DNA from 3 places in the Halomonas sp. MMSF_3323 genome. Region 1 is predicted to be linked to each of the others. Evidence: predicted binding sites of a transcription regulator. Region 1 holds the regulator's gene; each other region holds the start of a gene.
The links. Region 1 encodes sigma-54, which starts transcription at its own class of promoters, with help from an activator protein. Its sites were predicted from a motif close to TGGCACNNNNNTTGCTNT; they were not measured.

Region 1 (7,110 bases):
TGCAGCAGGGGCTCCATCAACAGCGCGGCGATCTCGTGGTGGTGGGCTTCCAGCACCGCTCGCAAGGCGTCGAGGTCGGCGGCGACCTGCTCTGGCGTGGCCGTATAGGGTGCCGTCGGCGCCGGGGCGAAATGGTGCTTCGGAAGAAAGCCGGAAAACAGCGAATGCATGCCCTCTTCGGGGTCACACACCGCCATGCAGCCGGCGGTATCACCGTGGTAGGCCTTCATCAGCGACAGCATGCGGTGCTTGTTGGGGCGGCCGCGCAGATGGTGGTACTGCACCGCCATCTTCATCGCCACCTCCATGCCCACCGAGCCGCTGTCGGAGAAGAACACGTGGTTGAGGCCCTCTGGCGTGACGCGAACCAGTTCCCGGGCGAGCTGGTCGGCGGGATCGTGGGTCAGTCCTCCAAGCATCACGTGACACAGCGTGGTAGCCTGCTCCTGAATCGCCTTGACCAGCCGTGGATGTCCGTAGCCGTGGATCATGCACCACCAGGAGCAGGTCGCGTCGAGCAATGATTCGCCGCTGTCCAGGGTAAAGCGGGTGCCCTGGCCGCCGACTACCCGGGGGGCAGGGGCCTGGGTCTTGAGATGGGCGTAGGGATGCCACACCGGAGAGGTCATGTCGGCTCCTGAAGGACGCTTGGTGGTAAACTGAGTGACGAGTTAAAAGTTTACCACCGCTGCTGCTGCCGTCGCCAACACCAGCGCTCGTACCCGGAAAATCGGGGTAGAGCGGGGCAGGCGAGGGCGCAAGGAGGAGCGGTGCTTTCTCAGGGTTGCTGGGCTTAGGGATGCCGGGCTCAGGGATGCTGGGCGTCGACACGTTCGAGAAAGCGCTCGAACAGGAACGCCTCGTCGTTTTTCAGCGAGCGACTCAGGCAGTCGATGAACTCTCGGCGCGGATAGGTGAAGATCCGCGGCGCCTTGTAGGCATCCAGATCGATGGCGATTACCTCTCCGTCGACGACCAGGAAGTTCTCGGTGTGCAGGCCACGACAGTGGATACGGTCACGGTACAAGGCTTCGAGAATGTCCAGGTAGCGGTTCTGCAGTTCCGGAGAGTCGAGGACCAGCTTTTTAAGCGCGATGCCGTGCACGTTGGCGGTGACCAGGCGATAGCGCTCTGCCGACAGGATTTTCGGTGTGGCGATACCCAGTCGCTCCAGTCGGCCGGCGACATAGCGAAAATTGTGGCCGGGGTAGCGCCGGATGCCCAGGCGGTAGCGCCAGCGATCGCTGGTCTTGGGCGTGAAGGTCTTGATGAAGGCGTCCTGGTCCGGATCGTAGTGGACCTCGGTGTACTTGCCGGTCTGGATCAGTTGCATGGCGTCCTTGGCAGGCAGGGGGTGGCGGTCAAAACAAGGAGAGGGAAGACGTCAGGCGTCTTCGTCGAAGCGTGCGTCGAACAGTGCCTCCAGAGCGTCCAGCACCGCGTCCGCGTCCTTGCCTTCGGCCTCCAGGGTCAGTTCCGTTCCGCAGGGGGCGGCCAGCATCAGCAGCGACATGATGTTGGCGGCGTCACCCGAGCGGCTGCCATGGTGGACGGTGACGGTGGCGTCAAAGGGTTGGCAGCAGGTAACCAGGCGAGTCGCGGCGCGTGCATGCAGGCCGCGACGATTGGTCAGGGTCAGGGTGCGTCGGGCCACGCCTAGAGTCCTCCGCTGTCCAGTCGGCGTTGCTGGCCGAGTTCGCGGTGGCGTAGACGGACGCGGGGATGCTGGTCGGCCAGGGCCGAGGCGATTCCCTCGGCCAGGTAGACCGAACGATGCTGTCCTCCGGTGCAGCCCACCGCCACGGTGAGGTAGCTGCGCTGGCTTTGCTGATAGCGCGGTAGCCAGGTGCGCACCCAGCCGAGGATATCGCGCTTCATGTCGGCGACGTCCTGATAGCGTTCGAGGAAGTCGATGACGCTGGGATCGCAGCCATTGGCATCACGCAGTGATGGTTCCCAGTAGGGGTTGGGCAGACAGCGGGCATCGAACACGATGTCTGCATCCGGCGGCACGCCACGCTTGAAGCCGAAGGACTCCACGGTCAGGCTCAACTGGCCGCTGCGGTGGTCGGCGACCTGTTCGGCGATGCGCGAACGCAGTTCGTGCACCGACAGGCGAGAGCTGTCGATGACCAGATCGGCCAGGTCTCGAATACCCGAAAGGGCCTTCTGCTCGGACTCGATGGCTTCCGCCAGGGTCATGTCGCTATCACGGGTCAGGGGGTGACGGCGCCGCGTGTGGGAATAGCGCTCGAGCAGAATTCGCGCATCACTGGTCAGGTAGACCACCTGGCAGTCGATCGGACTCTGCTTGAGGGACGCCAGCTGGGCGGGGAAGCGTTCCAGCGCCTCAGGCAGGTTGCGGGCGTCGACGCTGACGGCGATACGGCGGGAATGACCGTTTTCCAGCTCGTCCACCAGGGCGCCCAGCAAGGTCGCGGGAAGGTTGTCGATGGCGTAGAACCCCAGGTCCTCCAGGGCCTGAAGGGCCACGGACTTTCCCGAGCCGGAGCGACCACTGATGATCACGAGCTGCATGTCCTGTCTCCTTGGGCAGGCGTCCATTGCTGATGGCCTAGGCAAGGCCGCGATCAGGAGGGAGTGTCGTCCCCCGGCGCCTGTTGGCGGATGGCTTCCTGCAGGCGCTCGTGAAGCTCGCGCTGGGAGCTGGCGTGGCGCAGACGGTGACGTGTGTCGGCGTCGTTCATGACGCCGGCGACCTGGCCGAGCAGGGCGAGATGGGCGTCGTCGGCCTCTTCCGGTACCAGCAGCACGAACACCAGATCGACGGGCTCACCATCGATGGCATCGAAGTCGACAGGTTCCGCGAGTTTGAGGAAGCCGGAGATGGGCGCCTTGCAGTGGGGGTTGCGGGCATGCGGAATGGCGACGCCATTGCCGATGCCGGTACTGCCCAGGCGCTCACGTCCGATCAGCCGACTGAAGACCTCCTGGCTGTCCAGGCTCGGGGTGTTCTGCGCAATGAAGGTGCTGAAAAACTCCAGCACCCTCTTCTTGCTGCCTCCCGGGACATCGAACAATGTGCGCTCGGGAGGGAGAATGGCTTCCAATGTCATGAGAGTCAGCGAATTCCGGCGCCTTGGGCGCGGGCTTGGGATTTTTCCTTGTGCTTGACCAACTGGCGGTCCAGCTTGTCGGCAAGGGCGTCGATAGCGGCATACATGTCGCCGTCCTGCGCTTCGGCATGCAGGTCGGCACCGGCGGCGTGAAGGGTGCAGGCGGCCAGCTGGCGTTCCTTTTCCACCGAGAGGGTCACCTGGACGTTGGTGATGTTGTCGTAGTGGCGCTCCACACGGGTGAGCTTCTCTTGTACGTAGTCACGCAGGGGATCGGTCAATTCGACGTGGTGGCCGGTGATGTTGACTTGCATGACAGGCTCCTTGCTCTTTCGGGTGGTGGCTTGATTGTAACCCTTTTTCCGATCCTGCAAACCCCCTCGACGCTACGCAGAAAGACGCAGATGTCATGCGAAATTTCAAGTGCTTGCGCTTTCCCGATAACTAGGCTAGCGACGCCGCAGCGCAAGGCCTCAGCGCAGTCGCTTGCGCTCGCTGGAAGACGGAATATTCATGGCTTCCCGGTACTTTGCCACGGTGCGTCTGGCGACATTGACGCCGTCTTCCGCCAGCAATTCCACCAGTTTGCTGTCCGACAGAGGTTTGCGGGCAGGTTCCTTTTGAATCAACGATTTGATCATGGCGCGGATGGCGGTACTGGAATGGGCGTCGCCATCCTGGCCGACCTGGCTCGAGAAAAAATACTTCAACTCGAACACGCCGCGAGGCGTGTGCACGAACTTCTGGGTGGTCACGCGGGAGATGGTGGACTCGTGCATCTCCACCTTGTCTGCGATATCGGCCAGCACCAACGGTTTCATGGCCGCTTCTCCCTGCTCGAGGAAGTCGATCTGACGCACCATGATTTCCCGGCCGACCTTCAGCAAGGTGTCGTTGCGGCTGGACAGACTCTTGATCAGCCAGCGCGCCTCCTGCAGGTGGTCCTTGAGGAACTGGTTGTCCTGGCTCTTGTCCGCGCGCCGAATCAGCGCAGCGTAGTCGGGCTGGATGCGCAGTCGAGGCATTGCATCCGGGTTGAGTTCAACGCGCCAGCCCTCTTCGGTGTGGCGTACCACCAGGTCGGGTATGACGTAGTCGTTATCGCTGTCACCGAACTGGCTGCCGGGACGTGGGTCGAGGCTTCGGATCAGCTCGATGACGCTGTCGAGTTGGTCGTCATCGAGTCCTAGCCGGCGCTTCAGCAGACGTCGGTCGCCGCTGGCCAGTGCCTCGAGAAACTGTCTTACCAGTCGTCCGGCCTGGGGCAGCAGGACGGTATCGCGAGGCAGGCTATCCAGTTGCAGCATCAAACACTCGCGCAGGTCGCGGGCGAACACTCCGGTCGGTTCGAACTGTTGCAGCCGAACCAGCACCGCCTCCACCTCGGCGAGGGGAGGGGGGCGACGACCGTCTTGCTCGAGCCCCTGGGCGATGTCATCCAGTGTCTGCTCGAGATAGCCGTCGGCGTTGACCGCGTCGAGCAGGCTCTCGGCGATCAGGCGCTCCTGGTCGCTGACGTCGAGCATCGCCAGTTGCCAGCTCAGGTGGCTGTGCAGTGACTGGGAGCTTGCCTGGCGCTCGAAATCCGGCGCCTCGCCACTGCCGGCGGGGGTGGTGCCCAGGTCCTGGTAGGTGTCGGACCAGTCGCTGTCCAAACTGAGTTCCGAGGGAATCTGATCCGCCCAGTCATCTTCCGCGGCTTCCCTGGTCTGCTGTTCGCCGAACTCGTCCTCGAGTTCGAGCATGGGGTTGGCCTCCAGCGCCTGCTGGACCTCCTGGCGCAGGTCCAGGGTCGAAAGCTGCAGCAGGCCGATCGCCTGTTGCAGTTGCGGGGTCATGGTCAGCTGGGTACCGATGCGCAGCTGCAGTGACGCCTTGAGGGCCATGGGTCGGGATCCACCAGTGTTGTCGAAAGGCTTTACCCTAACGACGAGTCATCAGACATGCAAGCATCTTGCCAAGTTGGTGTTTTTTGACCTGTGGGAGGGAGTGAAAAGGTCGATGTGGAACAACTTGGTAGGGGGGAGGTGCTTCTTTCGAGGGAGGCCCTGTGTGCAAGGTGAGGCCGACCCTTTCGGGGCCGGCGCTTGGATGCTGATGCTGGCAAGTGTTGCGGCCGCTTGAGGCGACTGCGGCTGTCGGGCGGCCCTGCGGTCTAAAGGCGGAAGTTTTCGCCCAGGTAGACCTCCTTGACGCGCTGGTTGGCAAGGATGGACTCGGCGCTGCCCTCGGCGATGATCTGGCCGTCGCCGACGATGTAGGCACGATCGCAGATATCGAGGGTCTCGCGCACGTTGTGATCGGTGATCAGGACGCCGATATCGCGGGCCTTGAGTTGACGAATGATGGACTTGATCTCGCCCACCGAGATCGGGTCGACCCCGGCGAAGGGTTCATCGAGCAGGATAAAGGCCGGCTCGGTGGCCAGGGCGCGGGCGATCTCGACCCGGCGCCGCTCCCCGCCGGACAGGCTCATGCCGGGGTTGTCGCGAATATGGCTGACGTGGAAGTCCTCGAGGAGTTGCTCGAGACGTGCTTCTCGGCCCTCGCGGTCGAGGTCCTTGCGGGTCTCGAGGATCGCCATGATGTTGTCGGCCACCGACAGCTTGCGAAAGATCGAAGCCTCCTGAGGCAGGTAGCCGATACCGGCCAGCGCGCGCTGGTGCATGGCCGCGCGGCTCAGGTCCCGATCATCGATGCTGATGCTGCCGGCGTCGGCTCTGACCAGGCCGACGATCATGTAGAAGGAGGTGGTCTTGCCGGCCCCGTTGGGGCCCAGCAGACCGACGATGCTGCCCTGCTCGATCGACAGGCTGATGTCCTGGACGACGCGACGCTTCTTGTAGCTCTTGGCCAGATGGCGAGCGTGGAGAGTCTTCATCAGTTTCCTTGGCTTTCCGGCTCGAGGGTCATGCGAATGCGCTGCTCGCCCTGGACGCCCTGGGCGCTGGAGCGGGCCTGGACCACGCGGCGATCGAGGAAGTACTCCAGATAGGCACCGTCGAAGGTGTCATTGGCCTTGTGCAGCTCAGCCTGGTCGATCAGCTCCATGCGGCGTTCGGCCACGTGGTAGATCACCTTGCGGCCCCAGCCCTTGACCACCGGTTCTTCCGGGGATGGCTTCTGCTCGAGGTAGGCACGTGAGCCGGTCGCGGTCGCCAGTGACAGTTGTCCTTGGTCGTTGCGCTGGATCTCGACGCGTTCGCCGGTGAGGATCATGCTGCCTTGCACAATGCGCACGTCGCCGGTATAGACCGCGGTGCCGGCGCGATCATCGAGATCCAGCTGGTCGGCCTCCACCTGAATCGGTGCGCTGCGATCACTTTCCAGCGCCAGGACACTGCTGCCGGTGGCGCCGGCGGCCAGGCCAAGGGCCAGGGCAAGCAGGAGGGCGGGACTTGGACGCATCATGGAAGGGGCTCCTTATTGAGGCTCTGGCGGATGATGACCGGTGACATTGTCGGTCAGGCGAGCGGTATTGTCATGGATCCAGGCGTCGAAGCGCTCCCCTTGCATCTGTTGAGGGGGTTGGCGTAGGACGGCTGGCGTTTCGCTCCAGACATGGCCACTGTCGCTGTCGTAGACCAATACCTCTGTATCAAGCTGCCAACGCTCCGCGGGGGCCTCGAGATGGGCGTCGCCCGACAGGGTCAGGGGGTTGTCGTCCGGACCCAGTTCACCGTTGTCGGCGTCGGCGATCCACTCTCGGCCGCTGTCGTCGATCAGTGCAAGGTCCGGCTGGTCCACCCGGGTGACGTCGTCGAGCGGTGTGTGCACAAGGCGTGGCGTATCGATGCGCTGGTGGGGGGTGCCCTGGGCATCGAAGCGGGTCAGGCGGGCATCCACCAGGTAGTAGTCGGGCTCGCCGGCCTTGTCATTGGGTACCAGGTCGGGGACGTTGCTCTCGCGGGGGTCGAGCAACGTCAGGCCGCCACCGAGTACCAGCAGCAGGATGACCAGCCAGAAGCGAAAGCCTGGACGCAGTGCGCTCAGTTTCATGTCAGCGGTCCGTTGCTCAGGTAGCTGTCGATGA
Region 2 (7,110 bases), on a different contig from region 1:
TTCCCCTCACGCGACGGGTACGCCATTGCGATCTTGTCGATATGTCACGCGAACCCACCGACCTATCCCGATACGTGGGGCGGCCAGTTCTGATCATCGATAGCGTCGGTCCACTCGAGGAAATCGATCAGCGAGGTCATTTCCTCGTCGCTCAGATCGAACTGCGGCATCTTGCGCCGCCCTGGTACGGCCAGCGGCTGAGCGCGCATCCAGGCCGCCAGTCCCGCCCTTGCCGCCTCGGGGTTTTCGCGCCCGTGATAGCGGGTCCAGACATTGGACAGTTCAGGCGCAAAATAGGCCCCCTCACCCATGATGCTGTGACAGTTGATACACATGTTCTTTTCCCACACATGCTTGCCTTCGCGTACCGAATCGGTCAGCGGAAGTGCGCTGGTGGACTCCGTCACGATGTACCAATGACTGTGAGCAGTCAGCGCTACAAAGATCAGGAAAAAGAACAGTGAGCCCCCGTAGAAGATGTTGCGTGCTGCGGATTTTGTCAGACCCTCGGCCATGACCACGTCTCCTCATTGTTTGGCCCATGGTGCCGGAGAGTCAGACCTCCCTGGCCCCGTTGACCATTGTATTGAGGAGCGCTCTTCTATACCTGAGTTAAACACTCGGAATATGATATGCATCACCAAAATTCTTGATTGATTCGCCCCATCAACCACTTAAACAGTCGCCTGGACTATCGGCGATAAACGATGAATTTGACGAGACAAGATGACGACAATATCGCCGCTGCCAGGAGAAAAAACCAACGCCATTGAGGTAAATCAATGCATTGCAATAAAGAGGCTATACCAGCCAGGACAGGACGCTGTGTCGGTGCGCGGCGCCAAGCATATAGACGAAGATCAGCAGCGCCAGACAGGCCGACAGCGCCCGCGTTCGAACGCTGGCACCTCGTCGAAGCGCCAGACTGCCGAAGCCGACATAGGCCAGCAGGGCGGTCAGCTTGGCCGCCAGCCATGGCGTCTGGTGAGGCCACTGGGCGGTGAGCACCATCAGCGACAGCCCCGCCGCCAGCAGCAGGGTATCGAGCAGATGGGGCAGCACACGCACCCAGGGGCGCTTTAGCCAGGAAGAGCCGGCCACCGACCACAGCGCGCGCAGGGCGAAGAGGGCACCGCTGACCAGCGCCAGCGACACATGCAGGGACTTGAGGGTGAGGTAGAGCGGTAACATCTGAGCCTAGCCGTCCTGACCGTCGACACGCGGACTGCCGAGAATCGGCACGTAGTGGGCCAGAAAGATGGCGTAGCCCAGACACCACAGGAGGATGCTCAGGCTGTAGACCCAGTGGGTGACCGAGGGCCACAGCGCCAGCACCAGCGAGCGCGACAGCCCCGCCGCCACCAGCAGGCCCAGAGCCACGCCGATGCCCGGCAGACAGCGCATGGGGCGGCCGGTATGGCCCAGCGACACCCGCGACATCATCGACAGCATCATGGTGCCCATGGCACCCACGGTGATGGCGTGGACACCCAGCTCTGCCCGGCCCACGCCCCACAGCCCCAGGGCCCACAGCAAAAGCCCCAGCGGCACGAAGGCGTAGCTCAGGTGAAGGCTCCACAGCAGGGGTTCACGTCCGGTGGCGCGGCCTTGCCAGCGTATCAGGCGCAGCGGGTGGGCCAGCGCCGCCGCCAGCAGCGCCAGCGCCAGTACGCTGTCGGGCAGACCGCCACCCAGGGTGCGCGTCAGCTGCAGCACCACCGCCAGCGCCAGGCTGCCGAGCGCCATCCCCTCGAGCCAGGGCAGCGCCGGGCGGCGCTTCAGGCCCAGCCGGTTGGCGGTGAACATCGGGATCACCCGTCCCCCCAGCACCCCCATGATCAGCGTCACCAGCAGCACCGCCAGGTAGGACGACTGGCGCACCAGCTCAGGGTCACCCTGGAGCACGCCCAGATGGCTGCCCAGGTTGGCACCGGCGAGGATCGCCAGCACCGGCACGAAGATCAGATTGCGCCAGCGCTTCGCCCGGATCACCATCACCGCCATCACGGCGCAGACGATCAGCAGAAAGCCCACGTCCAGGGCCATCACCAGCGCCTGGGGCAAGACGGGAAAGGCCAGCCCCAGCCGGGCCCCCAGCCACAGTGCGACGAGCCCCAGCAGCGGGGCGCCATGGAGCCCCCTGAGGCCGGTCCAGGTCTGCACCGCGGTCAGCAAGAACCCCGAAACTACCGCCCCCACCACACCGAACAGCATCTCGTGCTGGTGCCACCACAGCATGCCCGCCCGGGGCGACAGCACGAAGATGCCGTGCCAGAAAGCGAGCCACACCAGCAGGGCCACCACGCTGAAGGCCGCCGCCAGCAGGAAGAAGGGACGAAAGGCGAGGCGCGCAAGAGGCAGACGAGCGGCGACGGATGACATGGCGAGTACCTGAGTAATTCACTTGGTCTTGTGAAGTCTGGCCCGCTTTGGACAACATCACCATGATGCACATCAAAGGCACTGCCGATGCCGCAAACCTGACTCACCCTGGCAAGCCCTGCATCTCCCACCCCAGCCCCAACCCCGCGACAGCCTCGCACGCCCTTGGCGATGACCAGGACAGAATCAGGCCTTTAGCCCCAGCCGCCGCGCCAGGCGATGCAGATTGCCGGGGTCCAGCCCCAGCCGGCGAGCCGCCCCTGCCCAGTTGCCTTCAGTGTCCAGGGCCTGCCGGATGCGCTCGCGCTGAAAGGCCTCGGTGGCCTCCCGCAGCGAGGGCTCTCGATCCAGCACCTCGCCCGCTGGACGATCGGCCGGCGACACGGCGCTTCGAGACGTGTCGCCTTGCGCTGCGGGCGCGCCAGTGACCCGGGCTGTCGCCGGCGCCAGCCCCAGGTGCTCGACCTCGATGCGTACGCTACGGCGGCGAGCATCGGGCGTCCCGAGCACGTCCACCGAGGCCAATGCCAACAGCGAGGCACGTGCCAGCAGCGACTCCAGCTCACGTACATTGCCGGGCCAGTGCCAGGCCGCCAGCGACACCCGCGCGGCCTCGCTCAGGCGCAGGTTGCCGACGCCGAGACGCACCCGGTTCTGCTCCAGGAAGTGTCCGACCAGCAGCGCCAGGTCCTCGGGACGCTGGCGCAGCGGGGGTACCTCCAGCGGAAAGGCGCTGAGCCGGTGATAGAGATCCTCGCGAAAGCGTCCCTGGGCGACCTCCAGGGCAAGATCCCGGTTGGTCACCGCGACCACCCGAACGTCGACATGCTGGAGCCGATCGCTGCCCAGCGGCTGGACCTCGCCTTCCTGCAGCACCCGCAACAGCTTCGGCTGCAGCTCCAGCGGCAGCTCCCCCACCTCGTCCAGCACCAGGGTGCCGCCGTCGGCCATCTGGAAGTGCCCGCGATGGTCGCTGGTTGCCCCGGAGAACGCCCCACGCCGATGGCCGAACAGGGCGCTCTCGATCAACGAGGCCGGCAGCGCGGCGCAGTTCACCACCACCAGTGGCCCATCGGCACGTCGCGAGCCGTGATGGAGGGCATGGGCGATGCGTTCCTTGCCGACGCCGGTCTCGCCCAGCACCAGCACGCTCATGTCGGTGGCGGCGACCAGCTCCACCGAGGCCATCAGCTTGCGCATGGCGCCACTGCGCCAGCCAGTCAGCCGACGTGGCAACTGGCCGTGGTCATCGCGCTGCAGGGCGAGCTGCAGGCGGGCGCCGTCCAGGCGCCGGGACAGCCGCAGGCAGGTGCCCAGCAACTCGGCCGCCGCCAGCAGGCCCTGGTCATCCAGCTCGGCCAGCGCCCCCGGGGTCAGGGCGTCCAGTGTGACCATGCCGATCAGCTCATCACCGTCGCGCAACGCCACCCCCAGGCAGTCATGGACAGGGCTAAGACCGTCATCCAGCAGCCCGTCGTAGGGATCAGGAAGGGGCGAGTCCGCGGCAAAGCGGCAGACCCCCGGCGCCTCGGCGATGGCGGCGAGGCGAGGATGCTCGCTCAAGGCGAAGGTCCTGCCGGCCACGCCCTCGGGCAGGCCGATGGTGGCCACCGGCCTGAGACCGGAGCCCTGCGCCACCAGCAACGCGCTGGCATCCGCCGCGGTGGGGGCCACCAGTGATTCGAGCAAGCCCTGCCAGGCCTCGGCGAGCTCGGGGCCCTGCTCATCGCCCAGGCGCTGCAGCAGGGCACGCAGGCGTCGTAGAAAGCTGACCACCTCGAATGTCCTTTTGACTATCAACAGTGTCAAAACGATAGCACTTGCAGTGTCAGATCGACATGCAATCTCGATTTCATTCGCAAGAGTTACCACTGCCCAGGGCGAATACCGGGACAGAATCGGGTCGGAAACGTGGCCGGGAACCGGGCCAGAAAAAAAGGAGCCGGGTAGCGTGACCAGCGCTCTCGACAAGCGCCCTGTGGATCCACACTGCCCGCTCATTACCCGCTCTGGATCACCCACACTGTGGCAAGTTGGCGCACCTCAAGCGAAGCGGCATATCGCTTGCTCCATACAGGGTACAGAAAGGCGACGAGCGATACGCCCCGACCCCGTGGAAGCACCGCAGGTGTCGAGGCATATCAACCGATGCTCTGTTCACAAGCTGTAGAGAAAAAGTAGGCCCAAACGAGCCAGGCCTCCGACGCGGTGAAGGTTTTTTGCCACAGTGGGAGCGCGCTGCGCCATATCCCTGACAGGAGACGCCATGACCACCGCTGCCCAAGACGCCATCATCGATGCCACCGCCCCTCTGGTCGCCGAACACCTCGACGCCATCACCGCCCGTTTCTATCCGCTGATGTTCGAGCGCTACCCGGAGGTCAAGGCGGTGTTCAACCAGGCCCACCAGGCCGACGGTGGCCAGCCGAAGGCGCTGGCGCGAGGGGTGCTGGCCTATGTCGGCCTGCGCCGCCAGCCCCAGGAGGTCATCGACTCGATGCAGACGGTGATCAGCAAGCACGTCTCGCTGGGCATCCAGCCCGAGCAGTACCCCATCGTCGGCGAATGCCTGATGGCCGCCATCGGCGAGGTGCTGGGCGAGGTGGTGACGCCGGAGATCGCCGACGCCTGGGCGGCCCTGTACAACGACCTGGCCGCGCTGTTGATCGCTGCCGAAGCCGAGCGCTACCAGGCCTTCGCCGATCGCCCCGGCGGCTGGCGTGGACTGCGCGAGTTCCGTGTCGCCCAGATCCAGCGCGAGTGCGAGGTGATTCGCTCCTTCACCCTGGAGCCGGTCGACGGCCAGCCGGTGGCCGACGCCGAGCCCGGCCAGTACATCGGCCTGCGTCTGGCGGTGGACGAGGCAATCGTGCATCGCCACTACAGCCTGTCCGGCAGCCCCAACGGCCGTAGCTATCGTATCTCGGTGAAACAGGAGCCGGGCGGTCTGGTCAGCAACTTCCTGCACCAGCAGATGCGCGTCGGCGACACCCTGGAACTGCTGCCCCCCGCCGGTGAGCTGACCCTGGACGATGGCGACGCGCCGGTGATGCTGATCAGCGGCGGTGTCGGCCAGACACCGATGCTGCCGCTGGCGCGCCAGGCCCTGGCCCAGGGACGCCGGGTCTGCTACGTCCACGCTGCCCGGAACATCGACCACCACGCCTTCCGTGGCGAGGTCGAGGCCCTTGCCCGAGACTATCCGCAACTGCTGACCCGGGTCTGCGCCTACGAGGAAGGCGACGGCGGCGACATCAAGGGCCGCCTCGAGCGTGAGCTGCTGGCCCGCCTGCTGCCCGGCGGCGACGCTCAGTGCTACTTCGTCGGCCCGCCGCCCTTCATGAGCGCCATCGACAGCCATCTGGCAGAACTGGGTATCCCCGAGCAGCGCCGTCACTACGAGCACTTCGGTCCCTCGCGTCCGCTCAGCAACAGCAGTAGCGTCGCCTGAGCCGCAGCTGGCTATCTTGTTCGACGTGTCTGCGCTGCGCCGCCGTCATGAAAACTTCGGTCCCTCGCGTCCGCTCAGCAACACCAGTAGCGTCGCCTGACAAGCACGTCTGACCGTCGCGTTCCACTCAGCCCACCACGACAAGGCCGCGCCCGAGGGCGCGGCCTTGTCGTGTCTTGCGGCGGTCTTTCACCAACCAGAGGCTCAGGCGTGCTGTCGCGCCTCGGGCTTTCTCACCACCATGAAGTAGTAGAACACCCCGGTCAGCGCCAGGAAGAACAGGCTGTCGGGACTGGTGAGGAAGATCAGCGGGTTGCCGTCGGACAGCGACAGCGAGCGTCGGCAGTATTCCTCCAGGCTCGGGCCGAGCACGAAGCCGAGCAGCAGGCAGGCCACCGGATAGCCCTGGCGCCGCAGCAGGAAGGCGAGCACCCCGAACACCAGCGCCAGTCCCATCTGGAAGATCGAGTAGGTAGCCACGTAACAGCCGACCAGCGCGATCACCGCGATGCTGGCGTAGAGCACATCGCGGCGGATCGAGACGATCCGCACGAACCAGGGCCCCAGCACGTAGAGCGTCAGCGGCACCATCACCAGGGCCGCCACCAGCAGCGCCATGAACATCGGTGCCACCAGCGCAAGCTGACTGTCGAGGAACTGCGGCCCGGGCTGCAGACCGTTGATCACCAGCACGCCCAGCACGATGGCGGTGGTGGGATCACCGGGAATACCGAACGACAGCATCGGCACGAAGGCGCCGCTGCACATGGCGTTGTTGGCGCCCTCCGCCGCCGCGATGCCTTCCACCGAACCCTTGCCGTACTTCTCCGGGTGGCGTGAGCTGCGCATGGACTCGGCGTAGGCGACAAAGGCCGCCATGGAGCCTCCGGCGCCCGGCAGCACGCCGACGCTGTAGCCGATGATGGCGGTCTTGACGTAGCGATAGACGCCGATTTCACGCACCTCGTGCCAGGGTGGAATAAAGTCCCGGCGGCGAATGACGCTGGCCTTGATGGCGTCGACCTCGACGGTGCGCGAGGCGCGGTTCTGCGACTGCACCAGCAGCTCACTGACGGCGAAGGCGCCGATGACCAGCGGCATGATGTCGATGCCCTGCATCAGCACGCCGGTGCCGAAGGTGAAGCGGGTGACCGGCTGCATCACGTCGATACCGACGGTGGCCACCATCACCCCCAGGGTGGTGGCGACCAGGCCCTTGGAGATGGCCCCACGTTGGGAGATGACGATCACGATCAGGGCGAAGGCGATCAGCGAGA
Region 3 (7,110 bases), on a different contig from region 1:
AGCAGTAGATGATCGGAAAGTCGAGCTGCTCGTCGCTGGCGCCGAGGTTGTCGAACAGATCGAAGATCTGGTCGATGACCCAGTCCGGGCGTGCGCCGGGGCGATCGATCTTGTTGACCACCACGATCGGCTTGAGGCCCTGATCGAAGGCCTTCTGGGTGACGAAGCGGGTCTGCGGCATGGGGCCGTCGACGGCGTCGACCAGCAGCAGTACCGAGTCCACCATCGACATCACGCGCTCGACCTCGCCGCCGAAGTCGGCGTGTCCAGGGGTGTCGACGATGTTGATGTGGTAGTCCTGTCCCTCGGGGGAATTCCAGCGGATCGCCGTGTTCTTCGCCAGGATGGTGATACCGCGTTCCTTCTCCTGGTCATTGGAGTCCATGATGCGCTCCTGACCCTCGGCCTTGCGGTCCAGAGTGCCAGACTGACTCAACAGCTTGTCGACCAGGGTGGTTTTGCCGTGGTCGACGTGAGCGATGATGGCGATGTTGCGAAGATTCTCGATCACGACGGGATCCTGCTGGAAAAAGTGGGGCAGCATTATAGGGCCTGGGCGATGACAACGACCAGCCTTGTTGGCGCCAATCTCGGCATCGATCCTCAAGATGCTGAACTATCAAGCACCTGCGAGGCGAAAAAAGTAGGCGAAATCGACAGAAAGGACGATCTGACGCTCAGGCGCGCTGCACGACCATCTTGGCGCGACAGGCCTTGAGGCGAGTGGCGAGGTCCTCCACCGCGCTCAGGTCCAGCGACGGGTCGAAGCCTCCCAATCGATCGAACCAGGTACGTTCGACGCCCAGGGCCCGGGTCGGTGTACGTCGCAGCAGGCTGAGCAGCGATAGCGGGCAGGGGCGAGCAGGACGCACCACCGGGCGCGAATCATCGCAGGCGGCTGCCATCATTCGCTCGACCCAGTGGGTGTCCAGAGGGCCGAGGCAGAAGCCGAGCATGCGTCCGTTGCTGTGGGAGGCGGCCAGATTGAGGCGCCGCCCCATGGGCGCGGGCCTGCTGCGCACCTGGCGATAGCCGACGACGGCGTGTTCGCCCGGTTCGCCCAGTAGTGGTGGCGCCATATCGCCATCGTCGATGACGAGGATCTCGCCTCTTCCCTGGAAGAGGGCGACCTGCTGGCGAGCTTCCGCGAGCCGGCGAGGCAGTTCCTTGCCGGTAAGTCGGGCATCAATGATCAAGCTGATTTTCACGACGACACTCCGAGGAGGGTGACGCCGGCCGGCAGGGGAGGCGGTCGGAGTCGAACGTAATAAAGTGTATCTTTGCGTTGCGAAAGGTTCCAGCGCCCGCTGACACCTCGCGATCGGCCCGGCAGAGTTTATATATCCTGTCACAAAGGTCCAAAGTGGTGCGTCACAGTCTTTATTGCACTTTTGTGGTGCATTGGTCGGCGACTCCTGAAGACTATGGGCCTTTGTGCCCTAAGCTGGCGCAAAGGGTCTGTTTGGATAAAAAAGATGCGAAACAACGGGTTGGGATTTTTTTGGTCGATGCTGGTGCAATGCTGGCACGCAATCTGCATTGTGGTTGGCAGTGTCATCGTGTCGCGCACGTTGCCATGGGCAGTGTCCCGGGAGCGTGCTACAAAGGATCCCGGTACCCCTTTTGTTCCCTGGATCATCCCCCGTTTCAAACCGGTGACATGGGATTGGCGCCGTTGCGCAACGCTCGAGTCACGAGACAAGTTCCACTCTGGAGGACCACATGTCAGACAAGACCCTCGCCCTGATCAACGAACATGATGTGAAGTGGGTTGACCTGCGCTTCACCGATACCCGCGGTAAAGAGCAGCACGTCACCATTCCGGCCGCCGAGGTCGACGAAGAGTTCTTCGAGAATGGCCAGATGTTCGATGGTTCCTCCATCAACGGCTGGAAGGGCATCAACGAGTCCGACATGATCCTGCGTCCGGAGGACGGCACCGGCTTCCTCGACCCCTTCACCGAAGACGCGACCCTGATCCTGCGTTGCGACATCATCGAGCCGGCCACCATGCAGGGCTACGAGCGTGATCCGCGCTCCATCGCCAAGCGCGCCGAGGCCTACCTGCAGTCCTCTGGCCTGGGCGATACCGCCTTCTTCGGCCCCGAGCCCGAGTTCTTCATCTTCGACGAGGTGCACTGGAAGGCCGATATCGAAGGCGCCATGTACAAGATCAGCTCCGAAGAGGGTGCCTGGTCCACCGACCGCGCCGTCGAAGGTGGCAACCTCGGTCACCGTCCGCGGGTCAAGGGCGGCTACTTCCCGGTTCCGCCGGTGGACAGCTTCCATGACATGCGCGGTGCCATGTGCAACACCCTCGAGGCCATCGGTCAGAAGGTCGAGGTGCACCACCACGAGGTGTCCAACGCCGGCCAGAACGAGATCGGTGTTGCCTTCAACACCCTGGTCAAGAAGGCCGACGAAGTTCAGGAAATGAAGTACGTGATCCACAATGTGGCTCACGCCTACGGCAAGACCGCCACCTTCATGCCCAAGCCGCTGGTCGGCGACAACGGCAGCGGTATGCACGTCCACCAGTCTTTCTGGAAGGACGGCCAGAACCAGTTTGCCGGTGACGAGTACGCCGGTCTGTCCGAAATGGCACTGTTCTACATCGGCGGTATCATCAAGCACGCCCGCGCCCTGAACGCCTTCACCAACGCTTCTACCAACTCCTACAAGCGCCTGGTGCCGGGCTTCGAAGCGCCGGTCATGCTGGCCTACAGCGCCCGTAACCGTTCTGCTTCCATCCGTATCCCGTACACCGCAAGCCCGAAGGGCAAGCGTGTCGAGGCGCGTTTCCCCGACCCGACCGCCAACCCCTACCTGTGCTTCGCGGCGATGCTGATGGCCGGTATCGACGGCATCAAGAACAAGATCCACCCCGGCGACGCCATGGACAAGAACCTCTATGACCTGCCGCCGGAAGAAGGCAAGGCCATCCCGACCGTGGCCGAGAGCCTCGACCAGGCGCTGGCAGCCCTCGACGAGGACCGCAGCTTCCTGACCGAAGGTGGCGTCTTCACCGACGACATGATCGACGCTTACATCGAGCTCAAGAACGAGGACGTCGAGCGTCTGCGCATGGCGACCCACCCGATCGAGTTCGACATGTACTACAGCTGCTGATCGGCATAGCGCCTCGTGCGTTCCGTCGGCCCCGCGATGATCGCGGGGCCGATTTTTTTGCGCGGGCCTTGCGCCTGGGCAAGGGATCCCCTTGGCGCGGGTCGTGGCTGCCGTCATCCTCGTCAGGGGAAGGTCGGCGAGGGCAATCACGATGATGCAGCGGTGGACGCGCAGGGCAGGCCGGGAGAGGGGCGAGAGCGCTCCCTCGTCGCCGAGTCGGCCGTCACTGATGGCCATTGCCTTGCTGGCAGCGTCCGGGCTGGCGTTGCCGGTGGCAGAAACCGTGCCGGCGAGCACCATCTATCGCAGTGTCGGTCCCGACGGCGTCGTGCGCTACAGCGATACGCCCTCGGCCGGCGCCCGCGCGCTGGAACCGCCGCCGTTGTCCAGCGCCCCTGCGCTGGATGTGGCGGCGCCCTCCAGGCCGACGGCGCCTTCAGTACCAGGCCCGGATAGCGACGCCGATGTCTTCCAGCCCCACGATGTCCTGGCCATCGCCTCTCCGGCGGATGACAGCGTGTTGCCCACGGGGGCCGGGGGAAGATTGAAGGTGCTGGCCGCGATCAGCCCGCCTCCGGCGACGGGGGATCGCCTCGGCCTGGAGGTCGACGGTGTGCTCGCCACCAGCGTCACCGGCATCGGCCCACTGTGGCTCACCAATCTGGAGCGTGGCGAGCATCGCCTGGGCCTGGTGGTGCTGGCCCCGTCGGGAGAGGTGCGTCAACGCAGTGCCGATATCGTCATCCACGTACAGCGCGCCAGCCGCCTGCTTCCCGCCAACCCCCTTCGTCCTGCGCCGCCTTGACCCGCGATCTGCGGGCCTTGTGCGGACAGTGATCCAGGCGAGACTGCCCTGCACCAGGTTGGTGCACTAAAATGGTGCGTAGGTGCGCCGACGGTGACCCGCCTCCTCGACAAAAGCACCGTCCTGGCGCCTGCGCGGCGGGAATGTGCCACTGGCACCAAGGCTGGCCCGCTTCTTGCTTTGATTGTTGTTGTCTGACGCCTGCTCGAGGCCGAGACCTGGACCGCCACCATGGCATGCCGGCTTGGCGCCGTGGCGGCCTCTATCGAGCGGGCGCTTTGCCCCATCAGGATGGACCCATGACGCCTGGCATCATCGAACACCTCACAACTGCGGTCATGCTGCTCGACGGCGAGCTGCGACCGACCTGGATGAACCCGGCGGCCGAGACCCTGCTGGCGGTCAGCGCCAGTCGGGTTGCCGGCGTGGCGCTGAGCGACTGGCTCAGCGGCGAGGATGATATCGCCGAGGTGCTGATACGTGCCCGGGACGGGCAGCATCCCTATACCCAGCGGGAGGCGCGGCTGGTCCTCGCCGGTGGAGACCCCTTGACGGTGGACTACACCGTGACGCCGCTGTCGCCTGACGAGCTGCTGCTGGAGATGGAACCACGGGACCGGCTGTTGCGAATTTCCCGCGAGGAAGCGCTGCAGTCGCGCCAGGAAACCATGAAGGTGCTGGCGCGGGGGCTGGCCCACGAGGTCAAGAATCCCCTGGGGGGGATTCGTGGCGCGGCGCAATTGCTCGAGCGTGACCTGGAGCAGACGCCGGCGCTCAAGGAGTACACCCGGATCATCATCGAAGAGGTGGATCGGCTCCGGGATCTGGTCGATTCCATGCTCGGGCCCAACCGGGTGAGTCGGCGAGAGCCGCTGAACATCCACCGGGTGCTGGAGCGGGTACGCGCGCTGCTGCTGGTCGAACAGCCGCGGGTGAGCATCGAGCGCGACTATGATCCCAGCCTGCCGGAGTTGACCGGCGATGAAGCCCAGTTGATCCAGGCGGTGCTCAATGTGGCCCGCAACGCCGTCCAGGCGCTGGTCGAGTCCGAGACACCGAACCCGGTGATGACCCTGAGGACCCGCGCGCGCCGCCAGTTCACCCTGGGCGCCCAGCGCCATCGTCTGGTCTGCGACGTCAGCGTGATCGACAACGGCCCGGGCGTCCCCGAGACGCTGCGCGAGACCCTGTTCTATCCGATGGTGTCCGGTCGTGCCGAGGGCAGCGGCCTGGGGCTGTCGATCGCCCAGTCGGTGCTGCACCAGCACGAAGGGCTGATCGAGTGCGAGTCCGAGCCCGGACGCACCGAATTCCGTCTGTTGATTCCCCTGGAGATGAGTCATGACTGATACCGCTCGTGTAATGATCGTCGACGACGACCGGGCCATACGCTGGGTGCTCGAGCGCGCCCTGGCGCAGCCGGACCTTGAGGTCGAGGCGGTCGAGCGGGCCGACGGTATCCTCGATCGACTGCTGGCCGAGCCGCCCGACGTGCTGGTCACCGATATCCGCATGCCAGGCATCGACGGACTCGATCTGATGGCCAAGGTGCGCCAGGTGCACCCGGACCTGCCGGTCATCGTGATGACCGCCCATTCCGACCTGGACAGTGCGGTGGCTTCCTATCAGGGCGGGGCCTTCGAGTACCTGCCCAAGCCGTTCGACGTGGACGAGGCGCTGGCCCTGGTGCGACGCGCGGTGGCCCACGTGCGCGAGCGCCAGCGGCCGGTCAGCGTGCCCGAAGGACTCGACGCCGAGATCATCGGTGAGGCGCCGGCGATGCAGGAGGTGTTCCGGGCCATCGGGCGCCTGGCGCACTCGCATATCACGGTGTTGATCAACGGCGAGTCCGGGACCGGCAAGGAGCGCGTGGCGCGTGCGCTTCATCAGCACAGTCCCCGCGCCGCCAATCCCTTTATTGCCCTCAACATGGCGGCGATCCCCCGGGATCTGATCGAGTCGGAGCTGTTTGGCCACGAGAAGGGCGCCTTCACCGGCGCCAGCGCCAGTCGCCAGGGGCGCTTCGAGCAGGCCAACGGCGGCACCCTGTTCCTCGACGAGATCGGTGACATGCCCTCGGAGACCCAGACCCGGCTGTTGCGGGTGCTGGCCGACGGCGAGTTCTATCGGGTCGGTGGTCATACGCCGGTCAAGGTGGACGTGCGCATCATCGCCGCGACCCACCAGGACCTCGAGACGCTGGTCGCCGATGGCCGCTTTCGTGAGGACCTGTTCCACCGCCTCAACGTCATCCGCGTGCACCTGCCAAGGCTGTCCCAGCGGCGCGAGGATATTCCCCGGCTGGCGCGGCACTTCCTGGTCGAGGCGGCCAAGGAGCTGTCCACCGACGTCAAGGTGCTGACCCGCGAAGCCGAGGAGTTCCTGACCCGGGTGGACTGGCCGGGCAACGTGCGTCAGCTCGAGAACACCTGTCGCTGGCTGACGGTGATGGCCTCCGGGCGCGAGATCCTGGTCGAGGACCTGCCGCCGGAGCTGCGCGGCGGCGATGACAGCGCCGCAGGCGGGGACTGGCGTGAAGCCTTCCGCGCCTGGGCCGACAGCGCCCTGGCCTCCGGCCACACCCACCTGCTCGAGGAGGCGGTGCCGGACTTCGAGCGCATCCTTATCGAGACCGCGCTCAAGCACACCGCCGGGCGCAAGGGCGAGGCTGCCGAGCTGCTGGGCTGGGGGCGCAATACCTTGACCCGCAAGCTGAAGGTGCTGCTGCCGTCGTTGGCGGAAGACCAGGAGGTCTGAGCGGGCCGGGGCGGCGAGTCCGGGGGGCATCGGTTTAACCAGCCTGCCCGGACCGGCCTACCCCAAGGGGCATATCATCAGCCTGTTATCGGTGGCCTAGAGTGGTGGCGACGTTGCACCGCTACTCTCGGCGTCGGGGGTAGCGTCACGATTCTGAGGCCTACCCCCATGAACCTTTCACGCTCTCGTCGGCTTGGCCTGGTGGCCATGTCGCTGGTTTTCATCTCGAGCCTCTCGCTTGCCCAGGAGCGGTCCTCGCCACGCACCGTACCGGCCAACAGCGAGCCTGCTGCCAGCAGCGAGGATCTTGCTGCCATCGCCAAGGAAACCACCAACCCGGTGGGATCGGCCTGGATGCTGTGGATGCAGAACGACTATACCCACCTGGACGGCGACGACTTCGACGGTCGCTGGTCCAA

Region 2: the regulator sigma-54 is predicted to act here: its motif matches at 4,436-4,453, upstream of hmpA (NO-inducible flavohemoprotein).
Region 3: the regulator sigma-54 is predicted to act here: its motif matches at 1,524-1,541, upstream of glnA (glutamate--ammonia ligase).

Annotation. Positions count from the first base shown of each region.
Region 1 covers NZ_JASHIT010000022.1:61,954-69,063, forward strand. The annotation lists gene bioA (adenosylmethionine--8-amino-7-oxononanoate transaminase) at 1-629, opposite strand, end outside; gene RBB39_RS12585 (hypothetical protein) at 809-1,333, opposite strand; gene RBB39_RS12590 (HPr family phosphocarrier protein) at 1,385-1,654, opposite strand; gene rapZ (RNase adapter RapZ) at 1,657-2,538, opposite strand; gene ptsN (PTS IIA-like nitrogen regulatory protein PtsN) at 2,592-3,077, opposite strand; gene hpf (ribosome hibernation-promoting factor, HPF/YfiA family) at 3,083-3,391, opposite strand; gene RBB39_RS12610 (RNA polymerase factor sigma-54) at 3,551-4,963, opposite strand; gene lptB (LPS export ABC transporter ATP-binding protein) at 5,233-5,958, opposite strand; gene lptA (lipopolysaccharide transport periplasmic protein LptA) at 5,958-6,488, opposite strand; gene lptC (LPS export ABC transporter periplasmic protein LptC) at 6,501-7,076, opposite strand; gene RBB39_RS12630 (HAD family hydrolase) at 7,073-7,110, opposite strand, start outside.
Region 2 covers NZ_JASHIT010000029.1:19,537-26,646, reverse strand. The annotation lists gene RBB39_RS14970 (cytochrome c) at 63-515, opposite strand; gene RBB39_RS14965 (SirB2 family protein) at 802-1,191, opposite strand; gene RBB39_RS14960 (NnrS family protein) at 1,198-2,382, opposite strand; gene norR (nitric oxide reductase transcriptional regulator NorR) at 2,569-4,158, opposite strand; gene hmpA (NO-inducible flavohemoprotein) at 4,649-5,833, shown strand; gene RBB39_RS14945 (tripartite tricarboxylate transporter permease) at 6,038-7,110, opposite strand, start outside.
Region 3 covers NZ_JASHIT010000028.1:27,560-34,669, forward strand. The annotation lists gene typA (translational GTPase TypA) at 1-511, opposite strand, end outside; gene RBB39_RS14660 (glycosyltransferase family 2 protein) at 678-1,208, opposite strand; gene glnA (glutamate--ammonia ligase) at 1,723-3,129, shown strand; gene RBB39_RS14670 (DUF4124 domain-containing protein) at 3,359-3,934, shown strand; gene glnL (nitrogen regulation protein NR(II)) at 4,234-5,283, shown strand; gene ntrC (nitrogen regulation protein NR(I)) at 5,276-6,691, shown strand; gene RBB39_RS14685 (hypothetical protein) at 6,860-7,110, shown strand, end outside.